4 regions of the Bacillus sp. SYZHCR11 genome follow, and region 1 is predicted to be linked to each of the others. Evidence: riboswitches for the same ligand, from Rfam matches in the RefSeq annotation. Region 1 holds a riboswitch; each other region holds the start of a gene.
What was found. A riboswitch is a leader RNA that binds a small molecule or an ion and turns the genes downstream of it on or off. The one in region 1 is predicted to bind thiamine pyrophosphate.
Positions count from the first base shown of each region.

Region 1 (4,557 bases):
TCTGCCTTCAGAATGGACGGGCGTTCCGTCTTTCACTTCATATCCGAGCTTTTGCATTAAGGCGATCATTTCGTCATAACATCCGTGTATATCGCTGATGATGTCATAAGCCATTCGTTTCAGCCTCCTTATTAACGGTTTTTTATTTATTATGGGGCTAATTCCTATACCTAATTACGCTGTTTTGGTACAAATTAAAAAAAGAATTGAAGAAATAAAGCCTTATCACTTTTTTTTCGCGTTCAGCCTTGTTAGAATATGCGTTATGTTTTTAAAAAAAGTAAGGTTTCGTCCGCTTAAAGCGGGCTTTTATAACCCTTGTTTTAAGGAGGTATTTACAAATGGAACACACATCAGTCGCATCTTTAGTCGTCGTTCTGATCGTCGCTTTTTTGACGCCGCTCCTTTTACATCGGTTTAAGCTCAGCATCCCCGTCGTCGTCGCGGAGATCATCATGGGGCTTATTATCGGAAAAAGCGGCCTGAATCTTGTCGTTCAGGGAGACACGTGGCTGGAGACGCTGTCTGTTCTCGGCTTTATCTTTTTAATGTTTTTAAGCGGCTTGGAAATTGATTTTTCTTCATTTGAGAAAGGGAAGAAAAAACAATTCCTTCCGAACGGCAAGGAAGCGCCCAACACGTTTTCTGCCGCGCTGATTATCTTTTTCGGCATCTTTATTTTATCATTGCTGCTGTCCTATGCCTTTGTATTAGCCGGTTTTATTCAAAACGCATTTTTAATGACGCTTATTATTTCAACAATATCACTCGGTGTGGTGGTTCCGACTTTAAAGGAAGAACGGATCATGAACTCCAATATCGGCCAGATCATCCTGCTTGTCGCCGTTATCGCAGACTTGGCTACAATGATTCTGCTCGCTTTCTTCTCTTCTCTTTACGGAGAAGACAGCGGAAATATGTGGCTTCTGTTGATTCTCTTTGCAGCGGGGGTCGTGCTGTATTTCTTCGGCAGGATCTTTAAACACCGTTCATTTGTGCAGTCGATGTCTAAAGGCACTGTGCAGATCGGCACGAGAGCCATTTTCACACTGATTATCGTGCTTGTCGCTTTATCGGAATCTCTCGGGGCGGAAAATATTCTCGGCGCGTTTTTGGCAGGCGTTCTGGTATCGCTTCTGTCTCCGAATAAAGAAATGGTGGAACAGCTGGATTCCTTCGGCTACGGGTTTTTAATTCCGATCTTTTTCGTCATGGTCGGGGTGAAATTGGATATTTGGACGCTTTTCCAAGATCCGAAAACATTAACGATGATTCCGCTGCTTCTGCTTGCGCTGTTTATCAGCAAAATGTTCCCGGTGTTTTATTTAAAGAAATGGTACGACAAAAGAACCGTGTTTGCTTCGGGCTTTTTGCTGACGTCGACGCTGTCGCTTGTTATCGCGGCGGCTACGATCGGAGAAAGGCTCCACATTATCAGCGCCAATATGTCCGGCGCGCTGACTTTAGTTGCGGTTATTGCCAGCATCATCACGCCGATCGGCTTTAAGAAATTATTCAAACGGCATAGCGCGCCGCAGGAAAAAAAGCGCATTACATTTATCGGCGCCAACCAAATGACGCTCCCGGTTACGCTGGAATTGCCTGAGGAGGAATATGAAGTACGGGTCGTCCATGTGTATCAGGAAAATGCCGGGGAAACGCTTGCGGAATCCGTTTTTTCGGTTGACACGATTTCTGATTACGAGCCCGGCACGCTTGAGTCGCACGGTATTTTCAAAACGGATATTCTTGTCGTGGCGACGGGAAATGAAGATGTGAACGCTGAAATCGCCTTACTGGCGAAAGAGAAAGGGACTGAGCGTATCATCGCAAGCGTCGGCTCGGTTGAGCATGAAACAAAACTGAAAGAAGAGGGCATCAGTATTTTTTCTATCCTTCTGTCTACAAAAACGCTGCTGCGCGCGTTAATTGAGGCGCCGGGCGTGATGAGCCTCCTGACGAATGAGGAGTCTTCGTTATATCAGATCAATCTGGAAAACCCGGCGTATAACGGCATCATTCTGCGGGAATTTCCGCTGATGGGCGATGTGATTTTCGTCCGGATTTTCAGAGGTGTGGACAGCATCGTTCCGCACGGAGACACACGGCTGAAAACAGGAGACCGTCTCATCGTCACAGGCTCGCGCAACTACGTGTCAGAACTGAGAAAAATCCTTGAAGCTTGACCAAATTGCAATTCGTGATAATATAGAAGGCATAACAAATAAATCATTAATCGTATGACCACTAGGGGTGTCCTTCATAAGGGCTGAGATAAAAGTGAGACTTTTAGACCCTCATAACTTGAACAGGTTCAGACCTGCGTAGGGAAGTGGAGCGGTATTTTTTTGGGGTTCCTTTTATCCATTTAAATTCCAAACCACTTTTCCGATGCGGGAAAGTGGTTTTTTTATTTTATCAGGGGGGAAGACATGATGACATTTTCTGAAGAATGCAGACAGGCGGCTGCCGAATGGTGGGACGGAAGTTTTGTTCATCCGTTTGTAACGGGAATCGGTGACGGAAGCCTGCCGATAGACCGTTTCAGCTATTACGTGCTGCAAGATTCCTACTATTTGACGCATTTTGCAAAAGTTCAGGCGTTCGGCGCCGCATATGCCGAAGACTTGTTTACGACGGGCAGGATGGCGGGCCACGCTCAAGGGACATATGAAGCGGAAATGGCGCTGCACCGCGAGTTTACGGAGCTTTTAGGAATTACGGAAGAAGAGCGTGCAGCATTTAAACCGGCACCGACCGCCTATTCTTATACGTCTCATATGTACAGATCGGTGATGAGCGGCAATTTTGGAGAAATATTAGCTGCGCTTCTGCCTTGTTATTGGCTTTATTATGAAGTCGGCGAACACCTAAAAGAGTGCAAACCGGAGCATCCGATTTATGAAAAATGGATCGGTACATACGGCGGAGACTGGTTCAGACAGCAGGTCGAAGAACAGATCAGCCGTTTTGACGAGATTGCTGAAAACAGCACAGAGGAAATCCGCGCGAAAATGAAAGAGAATTTTGTGATTTCAAGCTATTATGAATATCAATTTTGGGGAATGGCTTATCAAAAAGAAGGCTGGTCCGAGAAGGACGGAAAAGAGGTGGAATCCTTTGGAGCTGCACGCGGTAACTGATAATCGCAAACCCGTTGCCGAGCTGGCCGAGGATATTCTATCGATTCAGCGCGAAGTGAGCTTTATCCATATCCGTGAGCGGGATAAAACAGCGGGAGAGATCATGCAGCTTTTGTCCCTTTTGAAAAAGGGCGGTGCGGATAAGGACAAATTGATCATCAATGACAGGGCGGATATCGCGCTTTTTGCCAACATACACCGTGTTCAGCTTCCGTCCCGCAGCTTTTCCGTAAAGCAGGTGCGAAGCAGATTTCCCCATCTTCATATCGGACGTTCGGTTCATTCGCTGGAAGAAGCCATCCAAGCTGAAAAGGAAGATGCGGATTATGTGGTGTTCGGCCATATATTTGAAACCGAATGTAAACAAGGACTTGAAGCAAGAGGCATCAGCCTGCTTTCAGAGATCAAACGCACGCTTTCCATCCCCGTTATCGCAATCGGCGGAATGACACTGCAGACGATCGGACACACAAAGCAGGCGAAGCCGGACGGAATTGCCGTCATGTCAGGCATTTTCTCAGCTGAAAATCCCGAGGAGGCGGCAAAACGGTATGCACGCGCGGTAAGGGAGGCCGATTATGAAGAAGCACTATGATACGGCGGTGATCGGCGGCGGAATTATCGGGTGCGCCATTTCTTATGAGCTGGCGAAGACGCAGCAGAACGTTGTCTTGTTTGAAGCTGGAGAAGTCGGCCGAAAAACGACAAGCGCTGCCGTGGGAATGCTGGGCGCTCATGCGGAATGTGAAAACCGGGATGCGTTTTTTAATTTTGCCATGCACAGTCAAAGGCTGTATGAAGCGGCGGGGCAAGAGCTTGAGGAAGCTAGCGGCATTGACATCAGGCGCCATAACGGCGGAATGCTTAAACTGGCGTATACCGAAGAAGATATCGCCCGTTTACGGAAGATGGATGATCTGCCTTCCGTCACTTGGCTTTCAGCGGAAGATGCCCTTGAAAAAGAGCCTTACGCTTCAAAAGACATTCTCGGCGCAAGTCTTATAAAAGACGATGTCCATGTCGAACCGTACTATGTTTGCAAAGCGTATGCAAAAGGAGCGCGGCGCTATGGCGCTGACATATGTGAGCACACACAAGTCACCTCCGTAAAACGGGTGAACGGAGAATATTGCATCACAACGTCCGGCGGGGATGTTTATGCTGACAAAGTCGCAGTTGCAAGCGGTGTATGGAGCGGCCGGTTTTTCAGCCGGCTCGGCTTGGGACAGCCTTTTTTTCCTGTGAAAGGAGAATGCCTTTCCGTGTGGAATGACGATACCCCGCTGACCAAAACCCTTTACCATGATCATTGTTATGTCGTCCCGAGAAAAAGCGGCCGGCTTGTCATCGGCGCCACGATGAAACAGGGCGACTGGAGCGATACGCCTGACATCGGAGGAATTGAGGCCGTCAT
Region 1 covers NZ_JBXUND010000001.1:1,148,964-1,153,520, reverse strand. Annotated here, with positions in the region: gene prpE (bis(5'-nucleosyl)-tetraphosphatase PrpE) at 1-114, opposite strand, end outside; gene AC2CGA_RS05190 (monovalent cation:proton antiporter family protein) at 342-2,186, shown strand; TPP riboswitch at 2,240-2,348, shown strand; gene tenA (thiaminase II) at 2,436-3,143, shown strand; gene tenI (thiazole tautomerase TenI) at 3,121-3,738, shown strand; gene thiO (glycine oxidase ThiO) at 3,722-4,557, shown strand, end outside.

Region 2 (4,557 bases), 390 kb from region 1:
TGAGGGCGATGATTCAGCGAGGGAAAAGCTTGTAAACGGCAATCTGCGCCTTGTCTTAAGCGTCATTCAGAGGTTTAACAACAGAGGAGAGTATGTTGATGACTTATTTCAGGTCGGCTGCATCGGACTAATGAAATCCATTGATAATTTTGACCTAAGCCATAATGTTAAGTTTTCAACATACGCTGTACCGATGATCATCGGAGAAATCCGCAGATATTTGCGGGATAACAATCCGATCCGCGTCTCGAGGTCGCTTCGCGATATCGCATATAAAGCGCTTCAAGTAAGAGAGCGGTTAATCAGTGAGACAAGCAGGGAGCCGACAGCAGAGGAAATCGCCAAAGTTCTTGAAGTGCCCCATGAAGAAATTGTGTTTGCCCTTGACGCCATCCAGGATCCGGTTTCACTGTTTGAGCCGATTTATAATGACGGCGGCGATCCGATCTACGTGATGGACCAGATCAGCGATGAGCGCAACAAGGATACACAATGGATTGAGGAGCTCGCTCTGAAAGAAGGCATGAGAAGACTGAACGAACGGGAAAAAATGATTTTGCGAAAGCGCTTTTTCCAAGGGAAAACCCAAATGGAAGTCGCTGAAGAAATCGGGATATCCCAAGCTCAGGTCTCAAGGCTTGAAAAGGCAGCCATTAAACAAATGAATAAAAATATCCACCAATAACGGAAAAAGCCTTTAAACCTTGTTTAAAGGCTTTTTTCATGCGATGGTTTACGTTTGCAAAAAAGTGATGTATTCTAATGTGTAAAAGTTTTTAGAAAATTTAAATAAAGTAAACGGGGGAAACGGCAATGATTTTACAGCTGGACAGTGTGTCATTAAAAAGAAACGGGAAATGGATTTTGAAAGATATTAACTGGCGCGTCGAGAAAAACGAAAATTGGGTGCTGTACGGATTAAACGGAGCCGGAAAAACGGCTTTGCTGAATATGTTATGCTCTTATTACTTCCCCACTTCAGGAGAGATGCAGGTGCTCGGCCATCAGTTCGGCAAAACAGAGCTCGGTGACAGGCTCAGAAGGAAAATCGGCCTTGTTTCGGCAGGTCTTCAGCACAAATTATATGCCGCGGACTCCGCTTTTGAAATCGCCCTCAGCGGCGCGTACGCCTCAATCGGGCTGTACGAAACTCCGAGTGAGCAGGTAAGGGAAAAAGCGATCGGTCTTCTGAAGGATTTGGGCGCCATCAGTTACGCCGACAGGCGGTACGAAACATTATCACAAGGGGAAAGACAAAGAGCGCTGATTGCGCGGGCGCTTATGGCTGATCCCAAACTGCTGATTTTGGACGAGCCCGTGACGGGTCTTGATTTTATGGCAAGGGAGCAGCTGCTGGACACGATTACGTCGATCGCCGAAAAAGAAAATGCGCCGTCCATCCTTTATGTCACCCATCACGCTGAAGAAATTCTGCCGGTATTTGATCAGGCGCTGCTTTTAAAACAAGGCGAGGTGTTCGCCTCCGGGGAAATCAGGGATATGCTTTCTGACGAGCGGCTTACAGCGTTTTTCGATACGCCTGTCAATGTCTTATGGAACAATGGCCGCCCGTTTTTAACACGTGCAAAAGAGGCATCATCCGTAAAATAACATCAATTCACCCTGGGGGTGCTGCCATGCGGCTGAGAGAGACGTTGTCTCAACCCTTAACGGACCTGATCCGGATCATGCCGGCGGAGGGAAGCGGTGAAAAAAGCGGAGGAAGATCCGTTTTTTACCCGTTTTATTTTAATGAAACGGGTTTTTTGATACAGCCAAAGGGGAGATTTCCAATGCATCAGATTGATATGCTGTTACACCAGGCGGAGAAACGGCGGGGCGATTTAATACAAATAGCTGAAAGGTTGATCGCCTTTCCGACACCGGCTCCGCCTGCAAGAAATACGGCAGAAGCCCAAAAGTGGGTGGCCGGCTTTTTAAAAGAAACGGGCTGCTCGGTCGATATGTGGGATGTGTATCCGGAAGATCCGAATGTAGTCGGTGTTTTAAAAGGGACAGATTCAAGCAGGCATCAAAGCCTGATTTTAAACGGACACATTGATGTGGCAGAAGCCGGGGGCGAAGACTGGAACTCTGACCCGTTTCAGCCGCTCGTAAAAGACGGCATGCTGATCGGAAGGGGCGCCGTTGATATGAAAGGAGGTTTGGCGTGTGTTCTTTTCTCTCTGAAGCTGATCCATGATGCCGGCATTAAGCTTCCGGGCGACCTCATTGTACAGTCTGTAATCGGAGAAGAAGTCGGCGAGGCGGGGACGCTGGAATGCTGCAAACGCGGCTATCACGCGGATTTTGCGGTTGTCGCGGATACGAGCAGCCTGCATATTCAAGGGCAGGGCGGTGTCATCACCGGCTGGATAGAATTGAAAAGCAAACAAACATTTCATGACGGCATGAGGCGCAATATGATTCATGCGGGCGGAGGCACATTCGGAGCGAGCGCCATCGAAAAAATGGCGAAAATCATCACTGCCTTGGGAGAGCTGGAGCGCCACTGGGCGGTAACGAAAAGCTATCCCGGCATTGCGCCCGGCACCAATACGATCAACCCCGCCGTCATTGAAGGCGGAAGACACGCAGCGTTTGTCGCCGATGAATGCCGGTTATGGATCACCGTCCACTTTTATCCGAACGAAACGCACGAACAAGCAGCCGCAGAAATCGAAGACTATATTAATCGTGTCGCTGACAGTGATCTGTGGCTCAAAGAAAACAGGCCGGTGTTCAAATGGGGCGGATCTTCGATGATTGAAGACAGAGGAGAGGTGTTCCCGGCGCTGGAAATCGATCCGGATCATCCGGCAGTTTCTGTCTTGGCTGCATCACACTCTGCCGTCAAAAAACAGGAGCCCGTCATTGATGTTTCCCAAACCGTAACAGACGGAGGATGGCTTTATCAGGCCGGGATTCCGAGCGTCATATACGGCCCCGGCGATTTAAAAAACGCCCACTCCGTAAACGAGGAAGTGTCCGTTGATGAGCTTATGGACTATACGAAAATCATGCTGAGATTTATTCTCGGCTGGTGCAGCCGCAAAAAAGATTGCCCGATGTGACAAGGTTCAGCCCGGCCGTTCATATAATAGGAAAAAGAACGGGCAAAGGGCGTGATACGGATGATCAGCATATCTGAATTTCAAATAAAAGATGTGGTAAACGTGTCGAACGGAAAAAAACTCGGAAGCATCGGGGATATTGATATTAACGTGACAACGGGAAAAATTCAGGCGATTATTTTAGGCGGCAGCGGAAAAGTTCTCGGTTTTTTCGGAAAAGAAGAGGAAATGATCATTCCTTGGCGAAATATAGTTAAAATTGGGGAAGATGTCATCTTAGTGCGTGTAAATGAACCAAAGGGGGGAGCGTAATCCTCCCTTTACTTGTAAAAAGCCGGAAATCTCAATGTTTCCGGCACATTTATTTATCTCATTTTTCAATCAGCCGCTAAACGTATGCTTAAAATTGTGTTAAAATGAGTGGGAAATTACGCTTTTTTAATGTTTGTCGAAAGGTTGGATCTCCATGAATACATATCACCCGTTTAGTCTTACCACCCCCTCGGCACTCATGATAGAAGACTGGAACTGTGTGAATCAGCTTAACACAAAGGTCATCGCCGGATTCACAACGAAAAACGGCGGTGTCAGCAATCCTCCGTATGAGTCATTAAATACCGGATTGCACGTCCGGGACGAAGCTCATGATGTTGTGACAAACCGTGGAGTCATAGCGTCCTTATGCGGTACTGATCTGGATTCCTGGGTGTTCGCCGACCAGACACATGAAAACCGCGTCCGGCGCGTGACAGCCGGGGATAAAGGAAAAGGAGCGAGAGACTATTCTTCCGCATTCCGCGGGACGGACGGGCTCTACACGAAAGATGCGAATCTTTTTTTGGCCCTTTGTTTTGCGGACTGTGTGCCCTTGTATTTTTATGACCCGGTGAAATCCATTATCGGCGCTGCCCATGCCGGATGGAAGGGGACGGTCAAACAAATCGGACGCATCATGACGGAACGCTGGGTAAACGAAGAAGGCTCCCGTTTAACAGATATTCAGGCTGTCATCGGTCCGTCCATCAGCGCGGGAAGTTATACAGTCGACGACCGCGTCATCAATGAAGTGCGGGCGCTGCCCTTTACGGCTGAATCCGCCATATGCGAAACGGAAAAAGGCCAGTATCAACTTGATTTAAAAGAGGTCAACCGTCTTCTTCTGATACATTGCGGCATTCCGGAAGAAAACATTTCAGTCAGCGGATTATGCACCGAACGAGAGCGTGAACTATTCTTTTCACACCGCCGCGACAAAGGGAAAACGGGACGCATGATGTCCTTTATCGGAATGAAGGAGGCATAAGATCTTGCGTGTTGCTGATCAATTACGACATATAAACGAAAGAATAAACGAAGCATGTAACAGATCGGGCCGAAGCCCCGAAGATGTTACCGTCATCGCGGTTACAAAATACGTATCAGCTGAAAGGGCTCAAGAGGCCGTTGATGCCGGTATTACAAGTCTGGGAGAAAACCGGGATGC
Region 2 covers NZ_JBXUND010000001.1:759,934-764,490, reverse strand. Annotated here, with positions in the region: gene sigG (RNA polymerase sporulation sigma factor SigG) at 1-685, shown strand, start outside; gene AC2CGA_RS03340 (ABC transporter ATP-binding protein) at 814-1,611, shown strand; TPP riboswitch at 1,616-1,720, shown strand; gene AC2CGA_RS03335 (acetylornithine deacetylase) at 1,794-3,074, shown strand; gene AC2CGA_RS03330 (YlmC/YmxH family sporulation protein) at 3,135-3,386, shown strand; gene pgeF (peptidoglycan editing factor PgeF) at 3,541-4,377, shown strand; gene AC2CGA_RS03320 (YggS family pyridoxal phosphate-dependent enzyme) at 4,382-4,557, shown strand, end outside.
Region 2: it holds a riboswitch for thiamine pyrophosphate, as region 1 does, so the genes downstream of both, AC2CGA_RS03335 (acetylornithine deacetylase) here and tenA (thiaminase II) in region 1, are expected to answer to the same signal.

Region 3 (4,557 bases), 260 kb from region 1:
CCTTGCCAAGGTGGGGGTCGCGGGTTCGAATCCCGTCTTCCGCTCCAAATTACGGCGGCATAGCCAAGTGGTAAGGCAGAGGTCTGCAAAACCTTTATCCCCGGTTCGAATCCGGGTGTCGCCTTTCTATTGCCGGGGTGGTGGAATTGGCAGACACACAGGACTTAAAATCCTGCGGTAGGTGACTACCGTGCCGGTTCAAGTCCGGCCCTCGGCACCAATTTAACTTTGAGCGAATTATGTTAAATTGGTCATCAATTTTCTTATTATAAAACATATATGAGAGTGATTTGCATATTGCAGGTCGCTTTTTTTATATAATAAAAGAGTGAAGACTATCAATATAAGTTTCTTGCTTGTATCGTATATACTGCATTACCATTTGAAAAAACTTCACTAAAACCATTGACACTTTATAAAATGCATGTTATATTTATATACGTCGGTTGAACACGACGGATTACATGCCGGTGTGGCGGAATTGGCAGACGCGCACGACTCAAAATCGTGTTCCTTCTGGAGTGCCGGTTCGACCCCGGCCACCGGTATACAAAGGCTTCTACATATTGTAGAAGCCTTTTTTGTTGTATAAAAATATCTCCAAGGCTTGTGAAAACATGATACCTGCAGCAGGAGGAGCTGAAAAGGAAACACCGATTCGGCCGTGGAGTTAAATCATTCCGATCGGGATTAACACTGTTTCTCAGCTGGTGGGTCGGCCATTCAAAAGCGCGCATTATTGGCAGCGGTTATTGCAGTATTTGCTCTTTTTATGTTTCAGCGTTTTCATGCAGGCGAGCTTGTTACCCATTTTATTAAGGGCGGAAACGAATTGGTCAACGTTATTATTATGTTATCGCTGATTTGGGCCGTAACAGCAGTAGCTGAAAATCTGGGATTCTCGAAATATGTTACTTCTCATTTAACATCATGGAGCCCTCATATGTTTATTGCGCCGTCTCTTTTTATACTGGGGGTTGTTATCTCCTATTTTATCGGGTCATCCTGGGGGACTTGGGGCGCTCGGCGTAACGCTGGCGGTTCAGTTACATACCAGCTTATTATTAGCGAGCGGAACATTTGGTTTGCTTCTCCCCTCAGTGATAATACGGTGTTGGGGATCGATGTTGTGAAGTGTACCCGTTCGAAGCTTGTTCCGGCGATTAACGCCGCGGGGATCTCCGTTGTGTTATACGGTGCGTATTTTTCAGATAACAAATACTTTTTGAAGGCGTTATCCGAAATTGGGATAACGCCTTTTTAATGAGCTGTTATACTTGAGAAAAAAAGAAGTGATGACATTGAAGCAGATTATTGCAATGGGCGGCGGGGGGTTTTCCATGGAGCCGGATCATCTTGTGCTGGATCAGTATATTTTAGAGCAGTCGGCGCGGTCAAAGCCGAAAGTTTGTTTTTTGCCGACGGCAAGCGGAGATTCGGAGAAATATACCGGCAGGTTTTATCAGGCCTTTCAAAAGCTGCGGTGTGAGCCGGATCACTTGTCGCTGTTTAAACCGCCGGGTTCTGATCTCAGATCCTTTCTCATGAAGAAAGATATTATATATGTCGGCGGCGGAAATACGCGCAATATGCTTGTCTTATGGAAAGAGTGGGGGCTTGACCTTATTCTTCGTGAGGCTTGGGAAAACGGCATCATCTTAGCGGGTCTCAGCGCTGGAGCGATTTGCTGGTATGAAGAAGGGGGGACGGATTCAGCGGGGGATTTGCGAGAGTTAACAGCTTTAGGATTTTTGCCGGGCAGCTTTTGTCCGCACTATGACGGAGAATCGGAGCGCCGGCCGGTGTATCACCGTCTGATTTCTGAAAAGAAACTCAGGGAGGGCTATGCCGCTGATGACGGCGCTGCGCTTCATTATAAAGACGGTCAGCTGTTCCGGGCTGTCTCATCCCGGGAAACCGCAAAGGGTTATCGGGTTTTTAATACCGAAGAAGGCGTTCGGGAAACAGAGCTTATGACCATTCCGTTATCTGAATTTTGATAATATGCTTTTTTTTGTACACAACTTATGTTACGATGAGAGCGAAATCAATAGTTACTGGGGGTGCCCGTCTGAGCGGGCTGAGAGAGAAGCGGCGGCTTCTTAACCCTTTGGACCTGATCTGGTTCGTACCAGCGTGGGGAAGTAAAGGTTTTATTATTGTTGAGGAAAACAATAATAGTTTCTTTCTGACTGCAAAATCGGGTTCTTCTTTGAACCCGGTTTTTTTGTGCTGGTGCTGAGCTTGGTTCTGTTATTCAAATGATAAAGGAGAGATTTGTATGCAAAATCAATCAGTACAGCAAGCGAACATTTCCATTATGTCGAGTTTTTCCGGCAGTAAAAAGGTTTATGCAGAAGGTTCTTCGCCCGACATACGAGTGCCGATGCGGGAAATCAGCCTGAGTGCGACTACGGGGGCATTCGGGGAAGAGGAGAATGCGCCGGTCCGTGTTTATGATACGAGCGGACCGTATACAGACCCGGATGTACAGATTGATATTCATGAAGGTCTGGGGGCGCTCCGCACAAAGTGGATTACCGGGCGCGGAGATGTAGAAGAATATAACGGCCGGACCGTGAGACCTGAAGACAACGGCTATAAAAAAGAAGATCATGCTGCCGAATACCCCGGCCTGCAGCGGAAACCGCTTCGGGCCAAGCCGGGGAAAAATGTAACACAATTGCATTATGCGAGAAAAGGCATCATTACGCCGGAAATGGAGTTTATCGCAATTCGCGAGCATGTGTCTCCCGAATTTGTCAGAGACGAGGTAGCCAGCGGCCGGGCGATTATTCCTTCTAACGTCAACCACCCGGAAAGCGAGCCGATGATTATCGGCCGGAATTTTCATGTGAAAATTAATGCCAATATCGGCAACTCGGCTGTTACATCTTCTATCGAAGAAGAAGTCGAAAAAATGACGTGGGCGATTCGCTGGGGCGCCGATACGATGATGGATTTATCCACGGGAAAAGACATTCATACGACGCGTGAATGGATTATCCGCAACTGCCCCGTGCCTGTGGGGACGGTGCCGATTTATCAGGCGCTTGAAAAAGTTAATGGCATTGCCGAGGATTTAACGTGGGACATTTATCGTGACACATTGATTGAGCAGGCGGAGCAGGGCGTGGATTATTTCACCATTCATGCCGGCGTACTGCTTCGTTACGTCCCGTTAACGGCTAAACGCACGACGGGAATCGTATCCCGCGGCGGGGCGATTATGGCGCAATGGTGCCTGGCTCATCATCAGGAAAGCTTTCTGTACACGCATTTTGAAGAAATTTGTGAAATCATGAAGACCTATGATATCGCTTTTTCACTTGGTGACGGGCTTCGTCCGGGTTCGATTGCGGATGCCAATGATGAAGCGCAGTTTGCGGAATTGGAGACTCTCGGAGAATTGACGGAGATTGCGTGGAAGCACGATGTGCAAGTGATGATCGAAGGACCGGGTCATGTGCCGATGCATAAAATTAAAGAAAACATGGACAAGCAGCTGGAAATTTGTAAAGAGGCGCCTTTTTACACGCTCGGCCCATTAACAACGGATATCGCTCCTGGCTATGACCACATTACTTCAGCAATCGGCGCGGCGATGATCGGCTGGTACGGGACGGCGATGCTTTGCTATGTCACGCCGAAGGAGCATTTGGGGCTGCCGAATCGTGATGATGTAAGAGAAGGCGTCATTACGTACAAAATCGCGGCACATGCCGCAGACCTTGCTAAAGGGCATCCGGGTGCACAGATCCGTGACGATGCTCTGTCTAAGGCGCGGTTTGAATTCCGGTGGCGTGATCAATTTCATTTGTCGCTTGATCCTGAAAGAGCAATGGAATATCATGATGAAACGCTGCCGGCTGAAGGCGCAAAAACGGCTCACTTCTGTTCGATGTGCGGCCCGAAGTTCTGCAGCATGAGAATTTCTCAGGATATTCGTGATTATGCGAAGGAAAACGGACTTACTGAAGACGAGGCCGTCAATGAAGGGCTGAAAGAAAAAGCAAAAGAGTTTGCAGAGAAGGGAAGCCGCTTATATCAATAAAAGAAAAGATGAAGATGGAGTGTATCCATCTTCATCTTTTTTAGAAAAACGGTGAACGGCGAAGCGGCGGAATGCTCTGCTCGAAGCGGAATATATTTTCCGGATCATATTTCGTTTTGACTTGACGGAGGCGGTGAACATTTTCTCCGTAATACGTTTGCAGCCAGTTTCTGATTTCTCTATCAGGCCAATTCACATAATCTCCCATCGTTTCTCTTGATAGGGACGTTCTCAGTCCTTCGATCCAGCGGACATTTTGTCTTTCTTCTTCAGCAGATGTCCAAGTTGTAATATATTCTTGGGCAATGATTGCGTTGCGATAGTAGAATGCCGTTTGGTCCGGAGCGATCCGTCCGGCCGCCCCGCCGAGAGATTGCTGCCAGACACTGGCGTTTTCGTTCGGAGCGTGCTCTAAATAGCGCTTTAAAGTGGATATTGCGCGTGTTGATAATGGTTTTTCAATAAAGGATCCTGACCGCTTCATCTTTTGCGGCTGATTGCCT
Region 3 covers NZ_JBXUND010000001.1:1,410,772-1,415,328, reverse strand. Annotated here, with positions in the region: tRNA gene AC2CGA_RS06570 (tRNA-Gly) at 1-47, shown strand, start outside; tRNA gene AC2CGA_RS06565 (tRNA-Cys) at 54-124, shown strand; tRNA gene AC2CGA_RS06560 (tRNA-Leu) at 132-220, shown strand; tRNA gene AC2CGA_RS06555 (tRNA-Leu) at 467-548, shown strand; gene AC2CGA_RS06550 (Na+/H+ antiporter NhaC family protein) at 740-1,264, shown strand; gene AC2CGA_RS06545 (Type 1 glutamine amidotransferase-like domain-containing protein) at 1,302-2,000, shown strand; TPP riboswitch at 2,050-2,160, shown strand; gene thiC (phosphomethylpyrimidine synthase ThiC) at 2,282-4,054, shown strand; gene AC2CGA_RS06535 (FAD-binding oxidoreductase) at 4,095-4,557, opposite strand, start outside.
Region 3: it holds a riboswitch for thiamine pyrophosphate, as region 1 does, so the genes downstream of both, thiC (phosphomethylpyrimidine synthase ThiC) here and tenA (thiaminase II) in region 1, are expected to answer to the same signal.

Region 4 (4,557 bases), 140 kb from region 1:
AGATCCTGCACTTTATCGTCAGGCTCGCCGAGAATTAAATCTCTGTAAGAGAGCACTCCGACAAGCTGCTTGCTGTCATTAATCACGTACAAATAATTTATTGATTCTGCGATTTCTGCAAAGCTTTTCAGCTTCACGACCGCATCTTTTACTGTATAATGCTGCGGAATCCAGACGAAGCGGTTCGTCATCATCCGGCCCGCCGATTCTAGCGGATAGTTCATCAAAAGCTGTACGGCCTTTGATTCCTCGGCCTCCATGCTGGATAAAAGCTGTTCTTTCAGTTCTTCATCCATCTCTTCCAGCAATGCGGCGAGATCGTCGTTATCCATTTTATTCATTGCGAGAGTGGCTTTCGTTTTACCGACTTTATGCAAAACGGCAAGCTGAAATTCCCGCTCCAGCTCTCCGATCATGTCGGTGATGTCATCAACCGTCATATATGACAGATAGCGGGCCCTGTGCTTTTCCGGCATTTCTTTAAATAAAAATGCCATGTCATAGGGCTGAAGCTCATCTATCATGTTTCGGAATTCTTTTATTTTTCCGTCCCGCAATAAAATGATAATGCGTAATATGAGTTCGTCATAGGTCATGTTTTGGACCATCGGGACTCGTACCTCCTTTACGGAGACGCGCCGTCCGTCAAGGGAAGTGCGGCGGTTTGTCTCCTCATCATGTCGTCACTGGTTATCTGGCTGTATATGGGTACTTCTTCTGACATACTCGAATGGGGAGAATCCATACTCCGCACCTCCTTATCATGCTCAGTCGTGTACGTTTTGAGGCATAAAAAAAACCTTCCGATATGAAGGCGAAAACAAGCACGGCAAATAAACGTGCGGGGCCTCCAATCGTAGAGCTTTAGCACTGTATGGCATAGGACAGCCATCCAGCTGCGTTAAGAATCACCTTATGTCGATGATTCCTGTTGACCCATTGGCGTCTTTGGACATTTTTGGGCAGCAGCGTATCTCCATACAGGAGCCTCACCTAACGAAGTTCTTATTTGAATTGACACACTGAGATTACAGAAAAAAAAGGAATGTGTCAACCTTAAATTTGTGATTTCAGCACATGCCTATAAAATAAACGGAATAAAGGCATAAAGCCTTTATTCCGGCAAATCGCTTTCATCCTCTTCTGAAAGGAAATGATAGGATTCATGCAGCATGAGCGCGTATTCCCCTTCTTTTGTCGGGTGCGGTACATACTCAGCCTCGTTGATATACTGCTCTTCCCTTTTCTTCATATGACAGACCTCCTTCTCAATTTTAGATTGTCCAAAAGAAGCTCCGTTATCATAGGAAAGAAAAAATCACTTACGGAGAGGGACATGCAGCTATATTTTTCGGATCGTAAAAAAGTTCCTAAGCAGCCACGGGCCCGGTTTGAAACCGAGCGTTAATTGCCACGCGCCGATCGCCTGCAGTCCGAACTCCCGAACGAGAACCATTTTTTCACTCATGCTCCGCACATCCTCAAACCACACTTCATGCGTTCTTCCATTTTCATCAGTATACCGGAAGTACGGGGAACGCTCCTGCTGGGAATAACGGATCATTGATTGATGCTTCATCGCCGTTTCCATGGCGCGCTGATTGGAGATGGCAGATCCGATCGTTCCGGGACGGTACGGAATCACCCAATCATACCCGTACAGCGGAACACCGAGAATCACTTTTCTTCTCGGCACCCTGCTGATGGCAAAATTGATCGTTTGCCTGACCTCTGTTAAAGGCGCCACGGGTCCCGGCTCACTGCCGGCGTGGTGCCAGTCGTACGCCATAATGAACATATAATCGACGACGGCTCCGATTCCGCCGTAATCATATCCCCTCAGCCACGGCACTGCATCACTTGTTTTCGCCGGAACCGATATCGTTAACGCGAGCTGATGCTCTGAAAGCCGGGTTTTTAACTGCCGGAGAAATCCTGTGAAGAGATCCCTGTCAGCTTCTCTGACCCGTTCAAAATCGATATTTACACCGCCGTATCCCTTTCTTACCGTTAAGGAGACGATATTGTTGACGAGATTCGTTCTTGCCGCCGGATTCTGCAGCACTTGATGGGCTAATTCCGGACTGAATCCCCCTTCTGTCAGATTCGTAATGACGGCAAGCGGGCGCACTCTGTTCTGCCATGTGGTTTCTATTGCGGTTCTGTCGTTTAAATCGTTTATGATATCTCCATTCGGGCCGAAATGATATTCAAACAAAGAAATCGCCGAAGAATACGGCGCAAAATCATTAATCAGCTCTCTATCCGCTTCAGGCGTCCGAATGACATAAAATTGCAGGGTTCCCGCAAGATAGTTAGAGATATCAGGGATCTTCACTTTCATACCCGTCCGCAGCCGGTTCGGCGGAATATCCGGGTTTGCCTGCATCAGCTGCATCTGCGGCACATAAGCCTTACCTGCGATAACGGCATACGTATCATTCGGCTGAACCGTATATTCATTAAGAGGGATTAAAAGCGCCTGCCCCGGAACGATATTCGTTTCCTCAAGCCCGTTGACGCTTCTGATGCTGTCAACAGGGTATCCGTACTTTCTGCTGATGGAAAATAACGAGTCGCCAGACTGCACTGTATGAACAAACATAGATGTCCTCCGTTTCCTTTTGATCAAAAGGGCTCTTCTTATCTTTATGAATGATCTTCCGGTCCGATTCCAAACTCTGTTCGGAGAAAGGCTGTTTACAAATCAGACATGATCAACTATGATGATGTCATCATAAAAAACTGTATAGGAAACGCACTAGGGGTGCTGTTATCGGCTGAGATAAAACATGCGGCAGGCGTGTTTTGATCCCTTATAACCCGATCTGGATAATACCAGCGTGGGGAAGTGCAGATTGACCGGAGCGCAGGTTTTTTCCCCATGCGTTTTCGTTCTGCTGCTGCATATTCCCTCGGATATGCAGTTTTTTATTTTTCATTAAAAAACGGGGGAGGACACCGCAATATGAAACTTACGATCAATCGTCTTTCGTAAAATCAACTCTTTCATACATACGACTATCGATAAGAAAGCAGGAGATCACAATGAAAAATTGGAAAATGAGAGAAATTGTCGTCATGTCCGTCATCAGTGTTGTATTTGCTGTCATTTATTTAGTATCAACTCATGCAAGTAATATAGCGGCAGGATTTTTCGGCCGGATGAGCTACGAACCGATTTACGGTATCTGGTTTATCGTCTCGGTGATTGCCGCGTACATTATTCAAAAACCGGGAGCGGCTCTCGTTTCTGAAATCATCGCCGCGTTTGTGGAGTGCTTACTCGGAAATCCGTCAGGACCGATGGTGATTCTGATCGGGATCGCACAGGGAATCGGTGCGGAAGCGGTCTTTTTAGCGACACGCTGGCGGGTGTATACCCTGCCCGTGCTTCTTTTATCCGGTATGGGGTCTTCTGTGACAAGCTTCATTTATGACTTGTTCGTTTCCGGATACTCTGTTTTGAATCCGGGTTTATTAGCCGTCATGCTTCTCATCCGTCTGGTCTCAGGTGCGCTTCTTGCCGGCCTTCTCGGCAAAGCAATCAGTGATGCGCTGGCTTACACAGGAGTGCTGAACGGCATGGCGCTCGGAAAACAATTCAAGAAGAAAAAGAAACAGGTGAACCAAGATGCAGGCATCTGAACCCCTTCTATCCGCCGGCCGTCTTACCTTTTCTTATGATCAGGATGAAAAGCCGATTTTTCAAAACGTGTCCTTTCAGCTCCGCAAAGGAGAGCGGGCTTTATTGCTCGGGCCGAGCGGATGCGGCAAAAGCTCGCTCGCTCTCTGTTTAAACGGTCTGTACCCGGAAGCATGCGATGGGGTTCAATCGGGAACCGTTTCTTTATACGGAACACCTCTTTCACACCTGACAGAACCCGCCGCCAGATCCATCGGCGTCGTGTTTCAAGATCCGGACCAGCAGTTTTGCATGCTGACGGTTGAAGATGAAATCGCCTTCGGCCTGGAAAATTTGCAATATACAAAAGAAGATATGGACGCAATCATCGATGACGTTTTAGAAAAATTAGAGATCACTCATCTGAAAACGCGAACGATCGCTTCGCTGTCAGGCGGTTCAAAACAAAAAGTGGCGCTTGCCTGTATCATTGCGATGGAACCGGAACTCATTATTTTGGACGAACCGACGGCACAGCTTGATCCATATTCGGCACGTGAATTAGTGCGGCTGATCAAAGATCTTCAAGCAAAAAAAGGCTTCGGCCTTCTCGTTATCGAACATCAGCTTGATCACTGGGCGCCGTGGATGGACAGGACGATTGTCCTTGACGAAACAGGTCAGAAGGTGATGGACGGAGAGACGGATGTTATCTTTGAAACAAAGATTGAAGAGCTGATGCAGCTCGGCATTCCGATTCCGCGTGTGATCTCATTGCAGGAGCACGTCAGCATTCCTTTTACATTGTGTAAAGAAAATCTGTTTCACGAACCTGTGCCATCTCTGCCCGAACCCCGGCCCGCCGCGCTTTCGGCAGAAGACGCGCTGAGCGTTCACGAGCTGTCATTCTCAAGAGGAGCAGACGTCATTTT
Region 4 covers NZ_JBXUND010000001.1:1,004,279-1,008,835, forward strand. Annotated here, with positions in the region: gene mgtE (magnesium transporter) at 1-608, opposite strand, end outside; M-box (ykoK) riboswitch at 843-1,008, opposite strand; gene AC2CGA_RS04350 (transcriptional regulator SplA domain-containing protein) at 1,115-1,252, opposite strand; gene AC2CGA_RS04355 (glycoside hydrolase family 18 protein) at 1,343-2,605, opposite strand; TPP riboswitch at 2,754-2,867, shown strand; gene AC2CGA_RS04360 (ECF transporter S component) at 3,049-3,648, shown strand; gene AC2CGA_RS04365 (ABC transporter ATP-binding protein) at 3,635-4,557, shown strand, end outside.
Region 4: it holds a riboswitch for thiamine pyrophosphate, as region 1 does, so the genes downstream of both, AC2CGA_RS04360 (ECF transporter S component) here and tenA (thiaminase II) in region 1, are expected to answer to the same signal.